Regions from separate parts of the Peribacillus sp. B65 genome, predicted to be linked through region 3. Evidence: riboswitches for the same ligand, from Rfam matches in the RefSeq annotation. Region 3 holds a riboswitch; each other region holds the start of a gene.
The links. Region 3 has a riboswitch for S-adenosylmethionine ahead of ACSR9O_RS13535 (5-methyltetrahydropteroyltriglutamate--homocysteine S-methyltransferase). Riboswitches for the same ligand answer to the same signal wherever they lie in the genome.
Positions count from the first base shown of each region.

Region 1: another riboswitch for S-adenosylmethionine. It lies ahead of metK (methionine adenosyltransferase); the one in region 3 lies ahead of ACSR9O_RS13535 (5-methyltetrahydropteroyltriglutamate--homocysteine S-methyltransferase).
Region 2: another riboswitch for S-adenosylmethionine. It lies ahead of ACSR9O_RS14375 (YezD family protein); the one in region 3 lies ahead of ACSR9O_RS13535 (5-methyltetrahydropteroyltriglutamate--homocysteine S-methyltransferase).
Region 4: another riboswitch for S-adenosylmethionine. It lies ahead of ACSR9O_RS03110 (methionine biosynthesis PLP-dependent protein); the one in region 3 lies ahead of ACSR9O_RS13535 (5-methyltetrahydropteroyltriglutamate--homocysteine S-methyltransferase).

Region 1 covers NZ_CP195840.1:4,240,329-4,244,545, reverse strand. Annotated here, with positions in the region: gene ACSR9O_RS20645 (alpha/beta hydrolase) at 1-102, opposite strand, end outside; gene ACSR9O_RS20640 (gamma carbonic anhydrase) at 313-831, shown strand; gene metK (methionine adenosyltransferase) at 1,216-2,409, opposite strand; SAM riboswitch class I at 2,573-2,734, opposite strand; gene pckA (phosphoenolpyruvate carboxykinase (ATP)) at 3,152-4,217, shown strand, end outside.
Region 2 covers NZ_CP195840.1:2,933,682-2,937,898, forward strand. Annotated here, with positions in the region: gene sat (sulfate adenylyltransferase) at 1-529, opposite strand, end outside; gene ACSR9O_RS14370 (phosphoadenylyl-sulfate reductase) at 559-1,263, opposite strand; gene ACSR9O_RS14375 (YezD family protein) at 1,445-1,588, opposite strand; SAM riboswitch class I at 1,759-1,867, opposite strand; gene ssuE (NADPH-dependent FMN reductase) at 2,149-2,682, opposite strand; gene ACSR9O_RS14385 (TetR/AcrR family transcriptional regulator) at 2,873-3,460, opposite strand; gene ACSR9O_RS14390 (SDR family NAD(P)-dependent oxidoreductase) at 3,635-4,217, opposite strand, start outside.
Region 3 covers NZ_CP195840.1:2,754,869-2,759,085, reverse strand. Annotated here, with positions in the region: gene ACSR9O_RS13550 (MIP/aquaporin family protein) at 1-471, opposite strand, end outside; gene ACSR9O_RS13545 (glycerol-3-phosphate responsive antiterminator) at 698-1,240, opposite strand; gene ACSR9O_RS13540 (hypothetical protein) at 1,412-1,831, opposite strand; SAM riboswitch class I at 1,988-2,089, shown strand; gene ACSR9O_RS13535 (5-methyltetrahydropteroyltriglutamate--homocysteine S-methyltransferase) at 2,173-3,276, shown strand; gene ACSR9O_RS13530 (ArsR/SmtB family transcription factor) at 3,486-3,788, shown strand; gene ACSR9O_RS13525 (MFS transporter) at 3,946-4,217, shown strand, end outside.
Region 4 covers NZ_CP195840.1:613,088-617,304, reverse strand. Annotated here, with positions in the region: gene ACSR9O_RS03120 (type B 50S ribosomal protein L31) at 1-112, shown strand, start outside; gene metC (cystathionine beta-lyase) at 222-1,403, opposite strand; gene ACSR9O_RS03110 (methionine biosynthesis PLP-dependent protein) at 1,400-2,512, opposite strand; SAM riboswitch class I at 2,599-2,712, opposite strand; gene fumC (class II fumarate hydratase) at 3,041-4,217, shown strand, end outside.

The sequences.
Region 1 (4,217 bases), 1.5 Mb from region 3:
CCACATTTGTGTTACCCACTTATAACGTCCGTGATGTTCCATTGCCCCATGAATGATGACAATGACGCCCTTTGCGTCTCCTTCTGTCTCCCATTTCCACATTCGAAATCCCCCTTTCACTTTTCACTTGTTGTGTACGATCCATGATAGTTAAAATAATATATATAAATTATAACCATATTCGTGATTTTCGACAAAAAAGAAATCTAACAAGTTGTACATTGCTATTATAAATAGCCAAGTGTATTTGCATACGGTATATTAAAATAATACATAAAAACATTCACTTCGGAAAGGAAATGATTGAAAATGATTATTTATCCGTATAAAGGCAAAGAACCTGAAATCGCCGAAAGCGCTTATATTGCTGAGAATGCTGTCGTGACAGGTGATGTCAAAATTGGCGACGAAACATCAATTTGGTTCAATTCCGTCATTCGCGGTGATGTATCCCCAACCATCATCGGGAAAAAAGTCAGTATACAGGATAACAGCGTCCTGCACCAAAGCCCAAATAATCCATTGATCATCGAGGATGAAGTAACCATTGGCCATCAGGTCATTTTACATAGCTGTAAAATCCGTAAAGGAGCTCTGATCGGCATGGGATCGATTGTACTTGATGAAGCTGAAATCGGCGAAGGAGCCTTCATCGGTGCCGGCAGCCTCGTTCCACAAGGTAAAGTCATTCCACCGAACATGCTGGCATTCGGACGGCCAGCTAAAGTCATTCGCGAAATCAACGAAGAAGATCGCCAGGATATGGAACGCATCGTTCGCGAATATGCCGAAAAAGGACAATACTATAAAACGGCGGAACGCATAAAGTGAATTGACTGAAAGTTACGAGTATTGTACTCAAACTCACGAGTTTTTGCTCCAAACTTATGAGTATACGCTCTAAATTCATGAGTATATGCTCTAAACTCATGAGTATACGCTCTAAACTCACGAGTATTTGCTCTAAACTCATGAGTATACGCTCTAAACTCTCGAGTATACGCTCTAAACTCTCGAGTACTTGCTACAAACTCTAGAGTAACGCTTCAACCTCACGATTTGATGACACAAACAAACTTGTATACGACTTTAACTCACGAGTTTTGCACGTATTTTATATTTCTTTGGGATTTCTTGAATTATTCCCGCTGACGGCAAAATTAATCCAAAAAAAAAAGGTGTCCCGCAAATTGCGGGACACCTTTTTTATATGATTTACGCTTGTGCTTTTAATGTTTCTGCTTTGTCCGTGCGTTCCCATGGAAGATCGACATCTGTACGGCCAAAGTGTCCGTAAGCAGCTGTTTGTTTGTAGATCGGGCGACGAAGGTCAAGCATTTTGATGATGCCAGCTGGACGAAGGTCGAAGTTAGCACGAACTAGGTCAACAAGGACTTCTTCGCTAACTGTACCAGTTCCGAACGTATCAATTGAAATCGATACAGGCTCTGCCACACCGATTGCGTATGCCAATTGAACTTCCGCTTTGTCGGCAAGGCCGGCTGCCACGATGTTTTTCGCAACATAACGAGCAGCATATGCAGCAGAACGGTCAACTTTAGTAGCATCCTTACCAGAGAATGCACCGCCGCCGTGACGAGCGTATCCGCCGTAAGTATCAACGATGATTTTACGTCCAGTAAGACCAGCATCCCCTTGAGGTCCGCCAATTACGAAACGGCCAGTCGGGTTGATGAAGTATTTAGTTTTAGCATCGATCAATTCAGCTGGAACGACCGCTTTGATCACATGTTCTTTTAGATCGGCTTGAATTTGTTCAAGCGTAATTTCAGCATCATGCTGTGTAGAGATTACGATCGTATCTACACGTACAGGACGGTTATTCTCATCATATTCCACAGTTACCTGTGTTTTACCATCAGGGCGTAAGTAAGCAAGAGTTTCATCTTTACGAACTTGAGCCAGGCGGAATGAAAGTTTATGCGCCAATGAAATCGGAAGCGGCATAAGCTCTTCTGTTTCATTACAAGCAAATCCGAACATAAGACCTTGGTCCCCTGCACCGATTGCATCGATTTCTTCCTCTGACATGTTTCCTTCACGAGCTTCCAATGCTTTATCGACTCCAGCTGCGATATCGGCAGACTGCTCATCAATGGAACTCAACACTGCACAAGTTTCAGCATCGAAACCGTATTTCGCACGTGTGTAGCCAATTCCTTTAATCGTATCACGAACGATACGCGGAATATCCACGTAAGCGGACGTTGTAATTTCACCAGCAACAAGTACAAGGCCTGTTGTTACACTAGTTTCACACGCAACACGTGCATTTGCATCCTTAGCTAGGATAGCATCTAAAATGGAATCTGAAATCTGATCACAAATTTTGTCCGGATGGCCCTCTGTAACAGATTCAGAAGTAAATAGACGTTTCTTTGACATCATATTTCCTCCTTGGAAGTTAGTATGTTGTAGGCATAAGCCTGATTTTTACGGAACTCGTTTCCCTCATTAGTTTCAACTATAGACACAGAATTACTTATGAAAAACACAAAAACCTTCCCTGGCAAATGAGGAAAGGTTTAAAATTCTGTCTTCTATCCTTTCACTCTTATCGTTCAAGGGTTTTTACCTTGCTCAGGTTAGCACCATCACCACTATTCCTTGAAGACCTTCGCTTTATTTTCGGCGATCGATCTTGGAGTCAAGTTCAATATGGCAGGTTGCTGGGTTTCAAAGGGCCTGTCCCTCCACCAACTCGGGATAAGAGAATCCGTACAATTTAAGATATTATCGTATCTGGTTGGAATTTGTCAATGCTTTTCTAAAAAGAACATTTCCGCCCAGTATGGCTTTCTTTTGAAAAAAGTGTTGATACAGCGTCTTAGAAGGGTTTACAATGCAAAATACGAATAGAAATGTTGGAAATTGCCATTAATAATAAGTATTAAGCTTACGAAAAACGACTTCACCATTGGAAATATATTGCTTACTTACTTCCTATTAAAATAAAATTGACTTTATTAAAGTATATGTGATAATCCTGACTCGGTTCCTGCCGGAATAAAATGATTAACTCGGCCAGCTGAAAATAATCACAAATTAGAAGAAATAGTATAGACTATTTAAATGAATGTGTTATACTAATTGTAATCTAAAAACTTAAACAAAGGAAGGTACCTCATATATGAATTCTGTAGATGTTTCTAATGAGTTACACCAGTTATTAACAGGAAACAATGTGCAAACTCAACTTTCAGTTCCTCAATTGGTCGAAAAAGTATTAAGCAGAAATGAAGGCGTTTTAACATCAACCGGCGCAGTAAAAGCTGAAACTGGCAAATATACTGGTCGTTCACCTAAAGATAAATTTATCGTGGAAGAAGCATCCGTTAAAGATAAAATCGATTGGGGTTCAGTGAACCAGCCAATTTCCGAAGATGTGTTCAATAAACTATATAATAAAGTAGTTGACTACCTAAAAGCAAAAGAAGAGATTTTTGTTTTTAAAGGTTTCGCTGGTGCAGACGAATCATCTCGTCTTCCAATCCGTGTTGTTAATGAATATGCTTGGCATAACCTTTTCGCCCATACTTTGTTCATCCGTCCAAATGAAGAGGAACTAAGAGGTCACGAAGCTGAATTCACAATCCTTTCTGCACCTAACTTCAAAGCAGACCCAGAAGTGGACGGAACCACTTCCGAAACTTTCATCATCGTTTCATTTGAACGCCGTACCATCCTGATCGGCGGAACGGAATATGCAGGAGAAATGAAAAAATCGATCTTCTCGATCATGAACTACTTACTTCCAGAGGCTGGAATCCTTCCAATGCATTGCTCTGCTAACGTAGGACGTGAAGGGGACGTCGCTTTATTCTTCGGTCTGTCCGGTACAGGCAAAACAACTTTATCAGCAGACACTAGCCGTAAACTGATTGGCGATGACGAGCACGGCTGGTCTTCTAATGGCGTATTCAACATCGAAGGCGGCTGCTATGCGAAAACGATCAATCTTTCACGTGAAAAAGAACCACAAATTTTCGATGCAATCCGTTTTGGTGCCGTATTGGAAAATGTTGTTGTTGATCCGGATACACGTGAAGCGAACTATGATGACAGTTCATTGACTGAAAACACTCGTGCTGCTTACCAAATGCAAGCGATCGATAACATCGTGAACCCAAGTATTGCAGGACATCCAAATACAATCATTTTCTTAACAGCTGATGCTTCAGGCGTTCTGCCTCCAA
Region 2 (4,217 bases), 180 kb from region 3:
CAGCAAAAGCTTTCCTTGTCTCGACCGGGTCCAAATAATTAGCTTGAAACTGCGGACGCTCTATTCTCTTGATCAACTTTATTTCCCCGCCGGCATATACATCACCGCGGTTATATAAATTTTTCACTCCTGGATGCTTCTCATCATCCGTTTGATAAACTAGTGTCGCTTCCAATTGCTTATCTGGTGTGTATATATCGGAAACGGAGAGAACCCCGTATGTTTCACCTTCATGAGTCAACGTTACTTCTTCACCTATAGTAAGGGTTTCGGCAGTTTCTTCGGTCAAAGGCAGCGTAATCGGGATGCTCCATACATGACCGCTGCTAAGCCTCATATCCTTGACCACTGTCTCATAGTCACTTTTTGTAAAGAATCCTTTAATTGGACTGTAGGCACCAGTGCCTATCAATTCAAGATCACTTAAAGCAATTTCATCGATTTCGATTGACTTTGTTATTTTACTAATATCATAATTTGGTTCCCAAAGATCGATTAGTGTTCCTCCGTGCGGTAAACTGATTGTCATGCTAATTTCCCCCTATGGTTTCTATTTATTTAAGATAAATGCAATCCGCATTCCGTTTTTTGAGCTCCTTGCCAACGGCCAGAGCGTAAATCATCTGCATTGAAGGCTGGTGCTGTACATGTTTTACATCCAATGCTCGGATATCCATTATCATGCAGGATATTATATGGAAGTCCGTTTTTATGGGCATAGCGCCAAACATCTTTCCATGTCCAATGTATGAGTGGACATATTTTAACTGACTTGAACTTATTATCCTTATTGATATACTCGGTCGAAGCCCTTGTCTCGGATTGCTCCCTCCGCAGTCCCGAAAGCCATGCTGTTGCCGTTGAAAGCACATCGGTAAGCGGAATGATTTTACGGATGTTACAGCACTTATTTGAATCTCTAACCCATAATTCATCCCCATATTCCGCTGCTTGTTCCTCAAGCGTCAAGGCAGGTTTCTTCATTTCTATCGAAAGCTTTGGATATCGCTTTTTCACTTGCTCGATCAATTGATAAGTTTCCTCAAAATGAACATCTGTATCAAGGAAAACTATTTTGGCAGAAGGATTGACCTTCGCCAATAAATCCGTAAGCACGATGCCTTCAATGCCAAAACTGCAAGCATAAATCAGTTCGTTTCCATAATGGTCATTCGCCCATTGCAGAACTTCCAAAGCACCTTTTGTCTCACTGTCTTCGGGAAATACAGGGAAATCCCCAGTGTTGAAATTTTCATAGTTTATTAATGCAGCCAACTTTGTAGCCCCCTCTAAAACTTGCTGTATCAGGTTAGAGTAACTGTTGATCAATACCCGTTGTAATCTTCTCCAGTTTATTTGACTCTAGGAAAAAAGAGACGAATCTAACCAATACTCTCTTTATATCAGTTAAATCCGCCTCTAGTTTTTCTAGTCAGCAGATACCTTATTTAATTCTTAATTTTTCATTTCTTTCCATTTGAATGATTTTACCATCCTGGACAATAAGTGTAATGGACCCATATTTCATAGAATTAAGCATTTCTTGAAGTCGTTCAAATATTTCTTCAAGCTGATTCTCTTTATCCAAGCCTGTTCCTCCTTTAAGAAAATCCGCGAATTTCTTATTTTCACCGCTGATCAAATGAATTTCTTAGATTTATATAATTCCAAACAACCTTACATTGTTATGGTTTGCCTACAACTTTCCAAAAAACAAAAATCTTTCCATGATGGAAAGATCCCAAGGTAAATATCTTTACCTTATCTTCCAAAATGATCAACATTTTGTTGGAGGTAGCACCTTGCATCGACCATGCAGGTTGCTGGACTTCAAAGGGCCAATTCCCTCCGTCGCTCTGGATAAGTTTTATTATTTTAAATATTAACATATATTTAATCCTTGTCAATGGAGTTTTCTTATAAAATAACTTGGTTTAATATTATGGATGAACTGTTATTTTTATACACACTATTCCGATTATGATTTTATGTTCATGTAAATATGAAAATAGACTCGTCTTTTTAGATAAAGACTCCAAAAAAATGAGTCTATTTTCATTAACAAGCCTATAATTGGCGCCAGTCATCATCTGAAAAAATAATTTCTCGAATTCCAGTCCTTTTAAACGAAGGGATTACTCGAATTCATTAATTTCTTAACTGTATCGCTTCTACAAATTCTTGAACTTGACTCTGGACCCGATCAATTAAATGCAAATCATTTATCTGTTTTTCTGAATTCTGTTTATCTATTTCCTTATCAACAAAATAAATGCCCTGCAGCGGCTCGCCTTTTAATATTGAAATTAATGGTTTAAGTGCATAGTCAATCGCCAATAGATGCCTGTTACTTCCGCCAATCATGATTGGCAGTACTGGCTTACCCTTAAAAGCACCTTCTGGCAGCAAATCAATCAAGGCCTTCAATACACCTGTATAAGAAGCCTTATAAACCGGTGAACCAATAATGACACCTCTAGCTGCTTGAATTTTCTCTGAAAGCTTTAAGATATCTTCGCTATTATATTTGCCTTGGAATAAATCATCTGCTGAGAAATCCGTGATTGAGAAATAAGCTGTGGTAAATCCTTCGTTTTCGACTAATGATTGAATATGTTTTAGTGAAATGTCCGTTCTGGACTGAATAGCCGGACTTCCTGATAAAATTACGATATCGCTCATTTAATATACCCCTCCAATATTACATGATTGCCAGATAAAATCTTCGTAAAGCATTTCGTACAGTATGCATTTATCGTAATAGTCTGAAAAATATAAGTCAAATCTTACACTCTGGACATCTACTCTGAATGAAACAAGAAACGGTCATATTTACGGCTTGATGCTCATGCCCTTAAATATGACCGTTTCATTATGTATGTTTTTGTTTGCCATGAATACCATATACCAAAAGTTGAGCAATGCTCTTAATTCGTTCAGAAGTAAAATATGGCTCCTTTTTCTGCTGGTGGATCTCATAATGTGTAGATAATGCCAATGTAAAAGAAATGATCCCTACATTAAATAGGATAATATCAGAGATATATTGTATCTCTCCACTATCTATTCTCTTCTGTATTTCAATATGCCTGGCATTCGGCTTGAAAATCTGATCTACATATTGCTTCGAAATATCTTGATCGAATTGTGTTTCCCTGAATAGTATCGAAAATTGTTCTTTATTATCAAGAATTTTATTTATCATGGTGCAAACATGATTCTCCACTAGATCATCCGTGGATAGATGGCTAGTCCCATCTTCAGTTTCCTCTTTCTCATCAGGGGTAATTGTAGCTAATAGCAAATCTTTTTTGCTGTCAAAGTATTTGTAAATAGTAGCTTCGGAAACATTGCATGCAGAGGCAATTTCATTCGTTCTTGTCATGTCAAAACCTTTAGTGGCAAAAAGAGTCCGGGCTACATTTATGATTCGTTCTTTCGTTTGCTGCCCTTTTTTCAAAAATATCAACCTTCTTTTATGATGATAAGACCGGTGTCACCAATCTATTTAACATGATATCCCGATGGTATCAATCGGTCAATATTACCTTTGATTCATTAGAATTCAATATTCCCATATATCATAAATAGAAAACATCGTCTAAATTGGGACGAAGTTTTCTTTTACAGAAAATCACTTAAAGGATGCATAGCCATCATCGACCATGACTACACTTCCATTGATCGCATCCGCTTCCTCTAACGATAATAGATAGACGGCATTTGCAACGGCTTCTGGCTTAATTAATTTACCGCGCATTTGACTTGCATTCAATTTATCGATGATTCCCATATCTTTATAGCCTTGAATAATAGGAGTGTCAACCCCGCCTGGCGCAATGCCCACTACCCGTATGCCATAAGCACCCAATTCCAAAGCGGCGGTCTGTGTCATCATTCTTACAGCTCCTTTAGTCGCCTGATAGGCAAAGGTTCCGTGGGAAGCTAAGTAGCCAAACACAGAAGCGGTATTAATAATGACCCCCTTGTTACCTAGCTCCTTCATTTTCCGTCCTGCTGCCATGATTCCAAAGGCAACTCCGTGCTGATTCACTCCAATCGTTTTGAAGTAACCCTCCATATCTTGATCGAGGATCATACCGCCTGCACCGATGCCGGCATTATTAAACATGATATCGATCCTTCCGAATCTTTCCGCTGCTTTTTTGATTAAGGATTCAACATCCTCCTGCTTAGAAACATCCGTTTTTACAAAA
Region 3 (4,217 bases):
TGTAAAATCATTGGCACCTATAAATAATAATCCAAGAACAAGGATGAAAGTTCCAATCATCTCACTTAATAGATTTGAAAATGTGTGCGGGATCGCAGGTGAAGTCGCGAACACACCAAGCTTCGCTCCTGGATCATCCGTAGCTTTCCAGTGTGGCAAATAGTGCAGGAATACTAGAGTCGCGCCCAGGATTGCGCCAATCATTTGGGCAACGATGTAACCGGGCACATCACTCCAAGGAAATTCTCCAATAATGGCAAAACCTACTGTGACCGCCGGGTTTAAATGCGCCCCGCTTATGGACCCTACTGCAAAAACCCCCATGGTAACGGCCAACCCCCACGCAATCGTGACAACAATCCATCCGGCATCCTTTGCATAGGAACCCTTTAAGGATGAACCAGCCCCAATACCTGCTCCGAATACAACTAATATCATCGTGCCTAACACTTCTCCCCAAAATGGAGTCATGATAAAACCCCTCCCCTGTTAAATTATTAAACCTTGCCAACAAATAAAAGGAGATCCACAGCAGAACTATCTTCATAAATAAATTATGAATAGATCTGTTGTGAATCTCCTAGTCTCCGTCACATATATTAACTTGTACTGTAAAATATACTAGGTTATGAAAACGCTGTCAATATTTTGTGAAAAATTAATCTATTTTTCTGTAATTTTTTTCAATTTTCCCCTATTAGACGATATCCCATAATTCAGTTTTGGATGTGGTGATCGACGAAGCTCCAGCATCAAGGGCATTCAGGACTTCATCCGAAGTACGTATGAGGCCGCCTGCAAAAATCGGTGTCTGCAATCGTTCCTTCACTTCTTTTATCATCCATGGCATGGCGCCCGGCAATACTTCGATATAATCCGGCTTGGTTTTCTGCACCAGCTTATAACTTTTCTCAAGCGCATGTGAGTCTATTAAAAAGATTCGCTGGATGGCAATGACCCCCTTTTGCTTCGCCTTCAATATAACGCTTGATTTAGTCGAAATCAGCCCATAGGGATTATATTCCTGACAAATGAATTCTGTCGCGTACTCATCACTTCTTATGCCATGGATCAAATCGACATGATAAATCATTTTCTTATTATGTTGTTTTGCCATCATACTTACATTTTTCAATTGTGATATATGCAAATCAAGAAACACACCTATTTCATAGGAACTTTCTAGAAATCTTTCAAAATCCTTCATGCTTGCTGAAGCAGGCAAAATCTTTTGATCCATCATTATCCTCCTCATTCCCAGAAAAACTCAAAACTTCAAGTTATTTAGTATATTTTAAAGAGCTTGATTTATCAATCACATTTTTTTCATGACAATCTCACAATAACACTAACATACCTGGCACTCCCTTTATAGATTGCGGATAAGGTTGTATGTAAAATATCCCTTAACTCATAAAGAAAGTTTCATTATCAATGCACCTTCGACAAGTTCATACGATTTAATTGTGCCCACCGGAATTTTTCTCACGATGTTCCAAGCATTAACATTCATTTTGATCGTTCTTTTTTCAAATTCAAAAAATGGCGGTCTGTTAAATATCCTTTGGTTGATGAAATTCCTGTCAACTGGTTCCATTTCCACTAATTCAAATGAAATCGTTCTTTTTTCCACATGAACCGGTTTTAATGTAATCCGGAAAGCTACGTTTTTCTTAAACATCATTTTTTTCACTTCCATCGTTCCGGAAAGCACAATATGCTTCGGCGTAATCTCGACTTTAATATCCTGACAAGATGATTTCATTTTTATGATTCTCTCTACCATGGCTTCAGTTACCGTTATCGGTATGCCACTTTTGAATGGACTCATCCTTGCATTCCCCTCCCCACTCAAAGCTTATGCCGGATTCCCTGATGCCGTTAACATTTCAGTCCGAGTAATAAACGGTATATTCTAAATATTCAACCTCCAACTCTTGACCTTTGTAAAAACTACCTGTATAGTCATAATTAATTTAATAGACAACTCTTATCCAGAGAGGTGGAGGGACTGGCCCTTTGATGCCTCAGCAACAGACTATTCATGTACTGTGCTAATTCCAGAAGTTTAAAAACTTGAAGATAAGAAGAGTATATAGCTTTGTTGCCAACACCTCTTCTTATTTTTTAAGAAGAGGTTTTTTATTTTTAAAAGGAAAGAAGGAATGCAACATGTCAATCACATTAACGAAAGCACCATTCAGGGCCGATCACGTCGGAAGTTTATTAAGACCGGAACGTTTACATATTGCCAGAAAGCAATTTAGGGAGGGTACCCTTTCAGCAGAGCGCCTTCGTGAAATTGAAACCGAAGAAATCAAACGGATTGTCGATAAACAAATTGAAGTTGGATTAGAGGCTGTTACGGACGGCGAGTTCAGACGAACATGGTGGCACTTTGACTTCCTCGAACATTTAAATGGCATCGAGGGATATGTGACTGAAAAAGGTCTCACATTCGATGGTGTGGAAACAGAGAGATATAACGTTCGCAATACCGGGAAGGTTTCATTCAATCCTGAACATCCCTTCATTAGTGATTTCATTGAATTGAACAAAATCGTGAACGGACGTGCCGTTGCCAAGCAAACCATTCCCAGTCCGAATCAGTTATTTGCTGCAGGTATTCATAATGAAGACATCTACCCTGATATTGAAGATTATGCAAATGATATCATCAAGGCGTATCAGCATGCTTTGAAAGCCTTTTATGAAGCAGGTGTGCGTTATCTTCAATTGGATGATGTATATATTGCCAGACTTTCAGCTCCAGATTTCCAGTTCAAAGATGGAAAATATACGAGGGAACAGTTAATTGATCTTGCACTTCGTGTCATTAATGGAGCATTGGAAGGCAAACCAGAAGACCTTGTCGTCACTACCCACCTATGTCGCGGAAACTATCAGTCGACTTGGGCGTTTGAAGGAAGCTATGCCCGTATCGCTCCAACTTTATTGGCAAAAGAAAAAGTGGATGGATTCTTCTTGGAATATGATGATCAACGTTCAGGGGATTTCAAACCATTGGAATACATTCCAAATGGCGGTGCACAGGTTGTACTGGGGGTCGTCACTTCAAAAAATGGGGAAATCGAAGACAAGGAAGCTGTTAAGGCACGCATTAAAGAAGCCTCGCACTTCGTTGCTCTCGAACAATTATGCTTAAGCCCTCAATGCGGCTTCGCCTCCACCCATCACGGCAACAAGCTAACCGAAGAACAGCAATGGGAAAAGCTGAAATTCGTCGTTGATGTAGCAAAAGAAGTGTGGGAATGATTTTTTTGCGGAAACTTTAATACTGATTTACAGGATTCGAATAACCTAATCGGCAGCACTTATTAGGGAGCCGATTAGGTCCTTGCAATAATACATTTCCATTCCTTTAATGGCTCTTTTGAATAACGGTATCAAGTTTTGATTTATGAAATTAACGATGAATGTTAATATTATTTGACATATCGATAATTCTCGATATAATGAAATGTATGAAAACAATCGAGATATTTAAAGCATTATCCAATGAATCCAGGTTGCAAATCTTACAATGGCTCAAGGCGCCTGAACTCCACTTCACCCCTCATGAGGGAATAGACATGAAGGAAACCGGCGTTTGCGTAAGTCAGATTACGGAAAAATTAAACATGACCCAGTCCACGGCCTCTCAATACCTCTCGATGCTTCTTAGAGCAGGATTGATTAAAACGGAGCGGATAGGAAAGTTTACGTATTACAAACGAGATGAAGATGCAATCTCAAAAATTACTGATTTCTTGAAAGAAGAAGTATGAAAATGAACCTGATCCGTACCTTAGAGGGTTGGGTTCATTTCCCCCCCCTAACAGTTCGACATTTCGCGATATGTTTATTTTTTTATCCATACATATTAACATATTCCGATATGTCTTTATATAAAATTGATAATCATTAATGAGGAGTGAATCTATTTTGCTTAATACATGGAAAATTTACATGTTGGCGATAATCAGTTTTTTAGTAGGAACATCCGAATTCATCATATCCGGAATTTTGGATAAGATTGCGGATTCTCTTGGAGTTACCCTTGCTGCCGCAGGACAGCTCATTACAATTTTCTCCCTTGTCTACGCAATCGGTACACCCATTCTAATGGCTTTGACAGCAAGTTTAGACAGACGAAAATTAATGTTGTATTCCCTTGGACTATTCATAGTGTCCAACCTGCTTGCCTTTCTATTACC
Region 4 (4,217 bases), 2.1 Mb from region 3:
AAAAGTGGAAATCAGCTCGGATACGCACCCTTATTATACAGGAAAGCAGAAGTTTGCTGAAAAAGGCGGACGGGTGGATCGCTTCCTGGATAAATATAATATGAAGAATTGAGAGTCAGGCCATCGGGAAATCGATGGCCTTTTTTTATGACTGGGAAGAAAAAGAGTTAATAATGATGCAAGGAAAAAGGGTGCCCATATATGAGGCACCCATCCTTTATTCATTTTGCAGCAATTGCTTCCCCTTTGGCAATATTGACGAGGGCCGCATCGAAGTCCTTGATTATATCGTCCGGATTTTCAAGTCCGACAGAGAGGCGGAGCAAGCTGTTCGTGATGCCCCGCTTTTCCCTTTCATCATCAGGCATGGCAGCATGGGACATTTTGGCCGGGTAAGATAATATGGATTCGACCGCTCCCAGGCTTACGGCAAATACAGGGAGCTCGACAGTGTTCACGAAGGAACGGAAGATTTCCTCACTTTCCAATTCAAAAGATAGGACCGCCCCTGCTCCAAGTGACTGGCCTTTCTGGATGGCGTGCTGTGGATGATCGGCTAGGCCGGGATAATACACTTTTTTCACCAAGGGCTGATCTTTTAAGTAGGCTGCAATCTTTTCTGCCCCTTTTTGTGAATGTTCCATTCTAACTGACAAGGTTTTTAAACCTCTCATTACAAGCCAGGCATCTTGGACACCAAGGACCGCTCCAAAGGAGTTTTGGAGCGAACCGAGTCTTGCCGCCAATTCCGGATCTTTCACGACCGCAAGCCCAGCTACCACATCACTATGTCCGGATAAAAACTTCGTCGCGCTATGAAGGACAACATCGGCGCCCAGATTCAGCGGTTTTTGCAATGCGGGCGTCAAGAATGTATTATCAACAAAACTTAAGGCACCGGCTTTTTTTGCAATATCACATACAGCTTGAATATCGGTCACTTTAAGTAACGGATTTGAAGGCGTTTCAATGTATATGGCCCTGGTATTTGGCTGAACGGCCGCTTTGACGCTTTCAAGGTCCGTCATGTCAACGAAGGTATGCTCAATATTGAAACGGGTCAATACGCTTGTGACCATCCTGAACGTTCCGCCATACACATCTTCGGAAATGACGATATGGTCTCCGGCAGACAATAGCAGGAAGGCTGTTGAAATGGCAGCCATACCTGATGAAAAGGCAAAGCCGTGAGTGCCTTCCTCTAAATCGGCAATGATATCTTCAAGTGCCTCGCGAGTTGGGTTCCCGCTTCTGCTGTAGTCATATTTGCCGAATTGATCGATATCCGATTGATGGAACGTCGATGCATGCTGAATGGGGACGCTCACACCACCCGTTGCCGGATCGAATTTATGTTGATTATGAAGTAATTTCGTTTCAAAGCTAAAATCATGACCTGTCATCGTAGTGCCTCCCTTTTTACATGTGCGAATGCTTGCTGCAGGTCGCCAATCAAATCATCGCTATCCTCGATGCCAACGGAGAAGCGAAGCAGGCGATTACAAACCCCATTTGCCGTTCTGACTTCAAGCGGTATATCGGCATGTGTTTGTGTGGCAGGATAGGTGATGAAGCTTTCAACCCCTCCAAGGCTTTCTGCAAAGGAAATTAATGAGAGCGATTGTAAAAATGGGTTGACCGCCGCTTCATCAATGATGCGGAAAGAAATCATGCCGCCTCTGCCGGGATACAATACATCAGTGACACAATCATGCTCCGATAAGTAATCTACAAGTATCTTGGCATTCTTTTCATGACGCTCCATCCGCAATGCCAGGGTTTTCATTCCTCGCATCAACAGCCAAGAATCAAATGGGCTCAAGACAGCTCCAGTACCATTATGATGGAAGGCAAGTGCATCACATAATTCAGCGCCGTTAGCAACGATCAGTCCCGCGAGCACATCATTATGACCACCGAGATACTTGGTTGCACTATGAATCACAATATCCGCTCCAAGCACGATGGGTTGTTGAATAAGAGGCGTGTAAAAAGTGTTATCAACGATTAACAATAAATTATATCGTTTGGCCAATGCCGCAACGGCGCTAATGTCCGTTTGCTGCATAAGGGGGTTAGTGGGAGTTTCGATGAAGATGGCTTTCGTGTGAGGAGTGATGGCTTTTTCGATATCCTCCAAACAACAAGTGTTTACATAGTCACACTGCAATCCCCATTTTTTAAAACCTTGTTCTAACAGACGATATGTACCGCCATAAAGATCTTCGCTGACAATCCATGCATCCCCGGATTTAAAAAGGGCGAGAATAGTGGAGATGGCGGCCATTCCTGAACTGCAGGCATAACCTTGGTCTCCTTTTTCCAGATCGGCGATGGATCGCTCCAATAGCTGGCGTGTAGGGTTACCAGTCCTTGTGTAGTCGAATCCCGTCGATTGGCCAATTCCTTCGTGACGAAAAGCTGTTGAAAAGTATACCGGCGGATTGACTGTTCCTGTCGCCGTTTCGCTGCGATTTCCTAATTGAGCAAGATATGTTTCAAATTTGTACATGGTTTTCACTGCTCCTTTGAGTTATATAAAATAAAAAAAAGTCTTCTTTAAGAAGAAGACTTTGATTAAGTAGGGACGAGTCATTCTTCTTATCTTCCAAGTTCACAAACTTGTGGAATTAGCACCTTTTCATTGGTTTGAAACAAATGAAGGTTGCTGAGGTGTCATCGGGCCATTCCCTCTACCTCTCTCGATAAGAGTTTAGATTATTCAATTTCTTTTGAATTTACTATATATACAAAATACTGTCAAGGACATTTTGGGAGTGATAATGCTTTGATGTTCATGACCAGGTCAATTGGAGCCTAGCGGTGTCTACACTTTATGTGTCTAAAAAGAATAATTGAATTTTCATATAAACATGAATGGAACTTGGATTTTTCAGAAAACATGGAAAGGGTCAGCGGGATATTTTTGCTTTAAAATAATAAAGTTTGTACAATGTATGGAGAGAAAGAATAATCCGACATTATTCATTTCATATGCAAAAGGTCTTCAATGAATAGTGCAAACATAGGAGGAGAACACATGGAATACAGAATCGAACGAGATACGATGGGTGAAGTGAAAGTTCCTGCTGATAAATATTGGGGAGCACAAACTGAGAGAAGCCGTAACAATTTCAAAATAGGTAACGAAAAAATGCCGATTGAATTAGTTCGTGCATTTGCATACGTTAAACAAGCTGCGGCAAAGGTGAACTATGATCTTGGTGATCTTTCCGAAGTTAAAAAGAATGCCATCGTCAAGATTTGCGGGGAAATCCTTGAAGGTACGCTTGATGAACATTTCCCGCTTGTAGTTTGGCAAACGGGAAGCGGCACGCAAAGTAATATGAACGTGAACGAAGTGGTCGCTAACAAAGGGAATGAATGGTTAAAAGAAAATGGTGAATCTGAAACCCTTCACCCGAATGATGATGTTAACAAGGCGCAAAGCTCAAATGATACTTTCCCGACCGCCATGCATATTGCAGCCTTTATGGAAGTCGCTGAAAAATTGGTGCCTGCCATCAAAGCCCTTCGTGATACATTCGATACAAAAGAAAAAGAATTTTGGGATGTCGTGAAAATTGGCCGGACACATCTTCAAGATGCTACACCATTAACATTAGGACAAGAAATTTCCGGTTGGAAAGCGATGCTCGATAAGGATCTAGCGATGATTGAAGAAAGCAGCCAAAAATTATTGAACCTTGCTCTAGGCGGAACGGCTGTAGGAACCGGAATCAATACAAAAGAAGAATTCCCGGGACTCTCTGCCAAACAAATTGCAGCAGATACAGGATACCCTTTTGTCACATCTGATAATAAGTTCCATGCATTGACTAGCCATAACGAAATCGTCTACGCACACGGTGCTTTGAAAGCATTGGCGGCGGATTTAATGAAAATTGCGAACGATGTCAGATGGCTTGCTAGTGGACCAAGAAGCGGAATCGGCGAAATAGCCATTCCGGAAAACGAACCGGGCAGCTCCATCATGCCAGGTAAAGTCAATCCAACACAAAGTGAAGCGCTTACCATGATTGCAACACAAATCGTTGGTAACGATGCTACAATTGGCTTTGCAGCAAGTCAAGGTAACTTTGAATTGAATGTATTCAAACCAGTCATCATCTATAACTTCCTGCAGACGGTCAAATTATTGACGGAAGGCATTCATTCATTCAACGACAATTGTGCGGTGGGCATCACTGCAAATG